DNA from 2 places in the Agrobacterium sp. DKPNP3 genome. Region 2 is predicted to be linked to the other one. Evidence: predicted binding sites of a transcription regulator. Region 2 holds the regulator's gene; the other holds the start of a gene.
What was found. The regulator LexA, encoded in region 2, represses DNA repair genes until DNA is damaged. The targets are predictions, from matches to a motif close to TGTTCNNNNTGTGTTCNG.
Positions count from the first base shown of each region.

Region 1: a site for LexA is predicted at 3,233-3,250, ahead of ruvC (crossover junction endodeoxyribonuclease RuvC). Genes of this name have one in related genera too.

Region 1 is NZ_JBQYSN010000103.1:5,013-9,461, forward strand. It holds gene ACUTJJ_RS21475 (LLM class flavin-dependent oxidoreductase) at 1-593, opposite strand, end outside; gene ACUTJJ_RS21480 (methyl-accepting chemotaxis protein) at 735-3,044, opposite strand; gene ruvC (crossover junction endodeoxyribonuclease RuvC) at 3,292-3,804, shown strand; gene ruvA (Holliday junction branch migration protein RuvA) at 3,832-4,449, shown strand.
Region 2 is NZ_JBQYSN010000058.1:695-5,143, forward strand. It holds partial or broken gene ACUTJJ_RS16020 (ABC transporter ATP-binding protein) at 1-11, shown strand, start outside; gene ACUTJJ_RS16025 (ABC transporter ATP-binding protein) at 68-733, shown strand; gene purU (formyltetrahydrofolate deformylase) at 847-1,692, shown strand; gene lexA (transcriptional repressor LexA) at 1,918-2,640, shown strand; gene ACUTJJ_RS16040 (glutathione S-transferase family protein) at 2,897-3,574, shown strand; gene ACUTJJ_RS16045 (ComEC/Rec2 family competence protein) at 3,594-4,449, opposite strand, start outside.

The DNA.
Region 1 (4,449 bases), on a different contig from region 2:
ATCGCTTCCATGAGCATATCGGGCGCGAAATGCGATGCGAAGGAATAGGGCAGGCCGAGTGCTGCGGCGAGATGCGCACTGTAAATGCTCGAGCCCAGCAGCCATATCGGAACGTTCGAGTTCATGCCGGGGACTGCGAGGATGGCCTGATCAGTCTGCGGTGGGCCGAGGTAACGCTGCAACTCGACAATGTCGTGTGGGAAGTTTTCAGCGCCTGCATCAAGGTTACGGCGCAACGCCCTCGCCGTGCGCATATCGGTTCCGGGGGCACGACCGAGACCCAGATCGACGCGGCCTGGCAGCAGCGCGGCGAGTGTACCGAACTGCTCCGCGATGACGAGCGGCGAATGGTTGGGCAGCATGATGCCGCCCGAGCCGACACGGATGTGTTTCGTGGCCGCGCCGACATGGGCGATGACAAGCGAGGTCGCGGCGCTGGCAATGCCTGGCATGCCGTGGTGTTCGGCGAGCCAGATGCGATTGTAGCCGTGGTCTTCTGCCTTGATCGCCATGCGGCGGGAATTTTCAAGCGCCGCACTGACGCTCTCGCCTTCGCCAATCGGCGACAGGTCGAGAATGGAAAAAGGGATCATGCCGACACTCCTGCAATAAGTCGTTGCTGCGGATGTAAGGCGGATGGCGACATTTACCAGACAGGTCGCGCAGAATTGAAGGATGATTCAAAAAAATTGGGGCCTCCGAAGGGGCCCCGATTTTGTGCCGGCGGCTCTGTCTTAGCCGGCGCGCCTGAGTTGACTGCCGCCTCTCGCCATTGCTGCGTCAGAAGTGGAAGGCAGCACGAACTGCCCGAGCCTGCCATCCATTTCACCTGCCTCGGAAGCAAGGCTGTGAATGGCTGCCGTCGTTTCTTCCACCATTGCCGCATTCTGCTGGGTCATGGTGTCGAGGCTTGCCACGGTGCTGTTGATTTCCGACAGCGTGTGCGCCTCCTCTCGTGTGGATTCCATGATCTCTTCAATACGTGCGCTGATGGTCTGCACGTGCTTGCCGATGCCGGTGAGTGATGCGCCGGCCTTTTCCACCAGCGTGACGCCGGCGGAAACCTCGTCGGTGGAGCGTTTGAGAAGGCTGGTGATTTCCTTTGCCGCGGCGGCAGACCGCTGCGCCAACTCGCGGACTTCCTGCGCGACCACTGCGAACCCCTTGCCGGCTTCTCCTGCGCGCGCCGCTTCAACGCCGGCGTTGAGCGCCAGAAGATTTGTCTGGAAAGCGATTTCGTCGATGACGCCGATGATCTGGTTGATCTGGCGCGACGACGTCTGGATGGCTTCCATGGCGGCGATCGTCTGTTCCATCACGCGGCTCGATGCAGTTGCCTCCGCACTGGCGTCGCGCGCAATGCGCGTGGCCTGTTCGGCGCGCTCGATCTGGTCACGGACGGCCTCGGTAATCGCCTTGATGGCGCTGGCCGTCTCGGTGATGGAAGCCGCCTGTCTTTCGGTGCGCTCCGCAAGTTGATCGGCTCCTACGCGCATTTCCTCCGAGCCGCCGCGCACGGCAGCGGAATTGCCGCCAATCGCTTCCATGGTCTCGCTCAGACGGGCGAGGGCTGTGTTGAAGTTGTGGCGCAGACTCTCAAGATCAGCCGGAAAAACGGTCTCTATGCGATAAGCCAGATTGCCATTCGCCAACCGGTCAAGCCCCTCATCCAACGAATGGACGACCATCTGCAGAGTTCCGGCCTCTGCCTCCCGTTCCGCCAGATGCGCGCGACGCGCCGTTTCGGCTTCCTCTCGTGTGCGCGAAGCGGTTTCTTCCATCTCCCGCTGGAGAATGAGCTTCTCACGGAAACTGCCCAGCGCCCGCGCCATGCGGCCGATCTCGTCCTTGCGGTCCTGATTTCCGATTTCCGCATCGAGACGGCCTGCCGCTACTTCGCCGGTCAGGCCTGCAAGCTTTTCGAGTGGCGCGAAAAGACGCCGGGCGAAGAAGGCCGTTGCCGCGCACATTGCAGCCAGAACGCAAAGACCGATGACAGCGAGCGTCCCGGCAATCGAGATCGACCCGGCATTCAATTCGCTGCGCAGCATGCTTTCCACTGCAAGATATTTTTCACCCGCAAAGGAAAAGGGTCGGGCATAGGCGTTTGCCACGCCATCGGCGCGTTCGATCGTGGCGACTGTCATGCCCGCAGCGTTAAGGGCCTGCCCGTGAAATCCATAAATCGCCGGATCAAGGCTGACGAGTTTGCTGCCCTCCACACCGAGAACCTTGCCATCGGCAGAAATGATTGCGGATTGCTCGGAGCTGCCCGCCGAGACACCCTTCGTTAGGATTTGGCTGAAGACATCCTCCTTCACGCGGAAAAGAACGACGCCCTTGAAGGCGCCGAACTTGACCACGGGAACACCGAAATAAATGCCCGCCTCGTTTGTTGCGGCATCGATCCGAAGGCCGGAGAAGCTCGTCTGAGCCACATCGTCCACGGCCTTTTGGGCATTCGCAGCACCCCGCGCGAACGCGGCGCCAAGACCGCTTTCCGCCCAGACGCCGTTATTGACGGTCTCCCCGAAGGCCGCCCCCTTGAGATAAGAGTAATAGACAGTGCCGGCCGGATCGATGAAGAGCACGTCGCTGAACGGCGTTCCCTTGAGATAACCGGCTATGTCCGTCTGGGTCTTTTCATGGGTTGAATAATAAAAGCCGCTCGGGTTTTCCGGCTTGATCAGCTTTTCCCTCTCGCTGAAGGGGTTTTCCTTGACGAAAACGCGCTGAAGCTCCGCCTTGGCGTCACCAGAGTTTTTCTGAACCGTGCCCCAGCCGCTTCGCATGGAGACGACCGCCATTTGCAGGGATTCGATCTTGGCGATGGAATCCGCCTGGGTTTTCAGCTGCTCGAGACGTTCCTGAAGCATGTCGCCGCGGAAGACGAGGACGCTTTCCATGGACTTCGATGCCTGCTCTTCGAGAACGTGGCTGCTGCTCTGGTAGCCGAGAAGCGTGAGCGTCCCGGTCGAGATCGCCATCAGCGCTAAAAAAATAATCAGGACTTTGGTCGATATAGAATGAAAACGGTTGAGCATGGCCGATGCAGCCCCCAATGCCGGATCAGTTCCCGCGCCTCGGATGACAGGCGCCATTGGACGGCTGATTTGGCGAACATATTGCGCCGCGGCTCGTCATGGCCGCAGCTCCCCATTTCGTTTTTGTGGGCGAACAATGCGGTACGTGACTTAAACAGTGGTAAATGCTGCACTGCAAATATAATGAATGTTGTCGTTTTGTTCACTTATCGCTGGCAGGGTCGGGGCCAGAAAGATAAGGTACCTCATGCAAAACACGATTCGGATCATCGGCATCGACCCCGGGCTACGGCGCACCGGCTGGGGTGTCATCGACACCCTCGGCAACAGCCTCAGATTTGTCGCCTCCGGTACGGTGACGTCGGATGGTGATATGGACCTCGCCTCCCGGCTCTGCCAGTTGCATGATGGGCTGGCTGAAGTGGTACACAGCTACCGGCCGGATGAGGCTGCGGTGGAGCAGACCTTTGTGAACAAGGACGCGGTTGCGACGCTGAAACTCGGTCAGGCGCGGGGCATTGCCATGCTCGTGCCGGCGCGCGCCGGATTGCCTGTCTTCGAGTATGCGCCCAATGCGGTCAAGAAAGCTGTGATCGGCGTCGGGCATGGGGAAAAGCAACAAATTCATATGATGCTGAAAATCCTGATGCCGAAGGCCGAATTCAAGGGTAACGATGCGGCGGACGCGCTCGCCATCGCCATCTGCCACGCGCATAATCGCGGTGGTGACAGGATGCGGCGGCTTCTGGCAGCCGGTTAATTTCATTTTTAGTGAGCGGGCGGCATCATGATCGGAAAACTGAAAGGCAGCATCGAGGAAATCGGGGCGGATTACGTGCTGGTGGATGTGCATGGCGTCTGTTACGTCGCCTATTGTTCGGCGCGCACTTTGTCGAAAATCGGCTCTGTCGGGGAGGCTGTGGTGCTCTTCATCGAAACCTATGTGCGTGAAGACCAGCTGAAGCTTTTCGGCTTTCTCTCGGCGCTGGAGCGGGAGTGGTTTAACCTGTTGCAAAGCGTGCAGGGCGTGGGCTCGAAGGTGGCGCTGGCCGTTCTTTCCACGCTCTCGCCTTCCGAACTTGCCAATGCAATAGCCCTGCAAGACAAAACCATGATCTCGCGTGCACCGGGCGTTGGGCCGAAGGTGGCCGTGCGCCTCGTGACCGAGTTGCGCAATAAGGCCCCGGCCTTTGCGGGAGACGCTTCCGCCTCCATCGGGCTCAAGCAGGAGCTTGGAGAAGGTGTCGCTTCCGCGCCGGTCGCGGATGCCGTATCAGCGCTGACAAATCTTGGTTACTCTCGTGACCAGGCTGCCAATGCGGTTGCCGCTGCGCTCAAAAATGGCGGGGAGGGCGGCGATAGCGCCAAGCTCATCCGGCTCGGTCTCAAGGAGCTTTCGCGGTAA
Region 2 (4,449 bases):
GGGCAGCGTGAGCGGACATCTACTCGACATCAAAGACATCCACGTTGCCTATGGCCGGGCGGAAGTGGTGCACGGCATCTCGCTATCCATGACATCGGGCAGCATCGTCACGGTCATCGGGGCGAACGGAGCGGGGAAAACCACGCTGCTCAACGCCATCATGGGTGTCGTGCCTTCGCGCGGGACCATTCTTTACGACGGCGCGCCGGTGCCCGAGACGATCGAGGGCCGCGTTGCCGCCGGCCTCTGCCTGGTGCCGGAAAGGCGAGAATTATTCGGCTCGATGACGGTTGAGGACAATGTCGAACTTGGCGGTTTCCTGCGTTCCCGTCAGGAGCGCGACGAGACACGCGATGCTGTTTACACACTCTTCCCGCGCCTTCGCGAACGCCGCAAGCAGCTCGCCGGAACACTGTCCGGCGGCGAAAGGCAGATGCTGGCGCTCGCGCGGGCGTTGATGAGCCGGCCGAGACTGCTGCTTCTCGATGAGCCGAGCCTTGGACTTGCACCGCTGATTGTCGCCGAAATCCTGCGTATCGTCGCCGACCTGCGTCAAACCGGTGTCTCCATCCTGTTGGTCGAGCAGAATGCCCGCGCCGCGCTCGAAATTGCCGACGAAGCTTATCTCGTCGAACTTGGTGAAGTGCGCCGCTCAGGCCCAGCTTCCGAACTCGCCGTCGATCCCGCTCTGATGGCGAGTTATCTCGGGCCGGGCGAACACGCCATCCAGTGACATCCGCGACCGCTTCGTGCTGACGCTCGGCCCCGTGGAAACGGGGCGTGGCTCCGCGTGGGCGCCGCTATGACAGCAGTCCAACCGCAACTCCATCTTCCAGGAGGCTTTAGATGAATTACGTCCTGACGCTGCGCTGCCCCAACAGAAGCGGAATTGTCGCTGCGGTCTCGGGCCGCATCGCACAGCATGGCGGCGATATTTATGAAGCTCAACAATTCGACGACCATGAAACGGGCATGTTTTTCATGCGTGTCGCCTTCTCCATGGCCGGCGACGAGGCAGGCTTTCGCAATGGACTTGCCGCGGAGATCGATCGCTTCGCTCTCGACGCCACGCTGCGTCGAGCAGGTGCGCCGCGCAAGCTGCTGCTGCTCGTTTCCCGCTTCGACCACTGCCTCGGCGATCTTCTCTATCGCCACCGCATCGGCGAATTGAATGCCGAGATCGTCGGCATCGTCGGCAACCACCCCCGCGAGGCCCTGAACCTCACGCTGATGGGCGGGATAAAGTATCATCACCTGCCGGTGACAAAAGACAACAAGGCCGAACAGGAAACAAGCATCAAGGACATCATCGAAGAAACGGGCACCGACCTCGTCGTTCTTGCCCGCTACATGCAGATCCTGTCGGACAACTTCTCCGAATACTTATCCGGGCGCTGCATCAACATTCATCACTCCTTCCTGCCTGGTTTCAAAGGCGCAAAGCCCTATCACCAAGCCCATGAGAGGGGCGTCAAAATGATCGGTGCAACGGCCCATTACGTCACCCGCGATCTCGATGAAGGGCCGATCATCTGCCAGGACGTCGAGCCGGTCAGCCACGCCGATACGCCGGATGAGCTGGTCCGTAAGGGACGCGACATCGAGCGACGCGTGCTGGCCCGGGCGGTCTCATGGCACCTTGAGGACCGGGTGCTTCTCAACAAGAACAAGACGGTCGTTTTCGCGCGATAGCACAGCTCGATCTACACCCTGACCTGAAACGCGGAACAAATGGGACGCGTCGGGGCCTCGCCTGGGAACGACTTCTGGAGCTTTGGTTACCTCCAATTTGCGAAATGTAAATCCGAGCGAAGCTTAACCAGATTTTAGGGGATTGCGGAACACATATGGAACATATAGTGTTCGTTCTGTATTTGTTTCGCGACTCCAGCGACGATTCTCAAGGGTGTTTTCCTCATGCTCACGCGCAAACAGCAGGAATTGCTTCTCTTCATTCATGAGCGAATGAAAGAGTCCGGCGTGCCGCCCTCCTTCGATGAAATGAAGGATGCACTCGATCTCGCTTCCAAATCCGGCATCCACCGGCTGATCACGGCGCTCGAAGAGCGCGGGTTTATTCGCCGGCTACCCAACAGGGCGCGAGCGCTCGAAGTCATCAAGCTTCCGGAGGCTTATACGCCGGGCGCAAGGCCGCAGCGCGGCTTCTCACCGAGCGTTATCGAAGGCAGTCTCGGCAAACCGAAAACGCCGGAGCCGCCCCCTGCTCCCAAGGCACCCGCAAATGACATTGCAGGTGCGGCGACCGTACCTGTCATGGGCCGGATCGCTGCCGGTGTGCCGATCTCGGCCATTCAGAACAATACACATGACGTGGCCGTTCCAGTGGACATGCTAGGCTCAGGTGAACATTACGCGCTTGAGGTCAAGGGCGATTCGATGATCGAGGCCGGCATCTTCGATGGCGATACGGTCATCATCCGCAATGGCAATACGGCCAATCCGGGCGATATCGTTGTGGCGCTGGTGGACGATGAAGAGGCGACGCTGAAGCGGTTCCGCCGCAAGGGCGCGTCCATCGCGCTGGAGGCTGCAAACCCGGCCTACGAGACCCGCATTTTTGGGCCTGATCGGGTGAAAATTCAGGGCAAGCTGGTGGGGCTTATCCGGCGCTATCATTGATGCCGCCGCCGGTCCGGATAAAAGCGGATCGATTGGCAAGACATATCTAGCCTTCAAGATGAATGGCGCGTCATTCCGGTGGATTGATGCGCTTTTTTTTCTTTTGAAGCGATGAAGGTGCTTTTGAAAGGGTCAAGGCACGAATTCGGCATGATGTCGTTCACCCATCAACGGGCTTTATGAGTGCGATGGATTCTTTGCGATATTCGCCGCAACGTCGCTGGTATAAAACTGCGACACAGTCAGGAGACACGCCATGTACGATCTTTATATCGCAAACAAGAACTACTCCTCCTGGTCGCTGCGGCCATGGGTGTTGATGCGCACGCTCGGTATTGCCTTTGAAGAGAAACTCGTTCCCTTTGGCGAAGGCGTCTCATTTTCCACCTTTTCTCCCACCGGCAAGGTCCCCTGCCTCGTCGATGAGGGTGTGACGGTCTGGGAATCGCTGTCGATCGCGGAATATCTCGCCGAGCGTCATCAAGGGGTCTGGGCAAGCGACAAGCAGGCCAGAGCCTGGTCGCGTTCGGCGGCAAGCGAAATGCATGCGGGATTTTCGTCGCTGCGCAATCTCTACCCCATGTCGGTCGGCATTCGTGTCACGCCAAACGGCGGTGATGCCGGGCTGGCAGCTGATATCAAGCGTATCGATGTTTTATGGAGCGAAGGCCTTTCGACCTTCGGTGGTCCTTATCTCGCCGGCCAGAAGTTCACGGCAGTGGATGCCTTCTTCTGCCCCGTGGCATTCCGTTTCCAGACTTACGGTGCGGATCTATCCCCCGCAGCAAAGGCCTATTGCGATCGCCTGCTCGCCCTGCCCGCCATGCGCGAATGGTATGAGGCAGGCCTGAAAGAAATGTGGCGGGACCCGGCGCATGAAGCCGAAATCGCCAGCATCGGTCAGTTGACTGCGGATCTGCGCGCGAAGGCTTGAGACGCTTTGCCGGCGGCAATCATTGCGACGCCGCCAGCAGACGCGTGATCGTTTCCGGTAGCTCATGCTCGTAGCGACCAGATTTCCAATCGTAATATCGATGTTCGCTCCACGGCCGGTTCATGCCTGCGGTCGAAGCGCGCAGTTTCTCGACGACGCCCGGCTGATTGGCTGACGCGAAGTTGATCTCCACTGAACCAATGCGGCGCAAGATGCCGCGATTGAGAAGCAGCGCGCCTGAGCGGCAGTGTGAAAACGAGGTTCTTTGGGAAACAATGACGACGTCGGCGATGTCACATGCCTTTCCAGCCAGACGCCCTTCCTCCAGCACGATGATCCATTCGCCGCTCTGTGCCTGCGCCACGCACCAGCGACCCGGCTTGCAGGTGAAAACGCCCGGCGTTCCCGCTTTCAGCGCAACCGCCATCTCGCGTGCGGCGGCTCTCAACTCCTCCTGCGACAGCTTTGCTTTATTGGTAAACGTCTCTGGCCGGTCCCGCTGCAGAATAACCGGCGCCTGCGGTGTCTTAGCAAGCAGCAGCGCCCTCTGCCACTGGTCATAAATAAAGCCATGGGGTCGGGTTCTCGTGGTGTAAACCTTCTCATCGGCAAGAAGCGCCACCAGCGAGCCATCTTCATGAACGAGGAGATCCGGCAGATCGCGTTGAAATGTCGTTGCCGAGAGCCCGAAGGCAAGCAGCAGAGGCGGGATGCCCAAGAGCGCCAGGCGGGTGCGCAACAGGGTGAGCAGCAGAAAGCCGGCCGAGGCGATACCGATGAACCAGCCATGCGGGCGTCCGGTCGCTGCGCTTCCGCCCCAGGACGCAACTTCGTCCGCGACCTCGATGACCATCGCCATGCCATAGCCCATCACC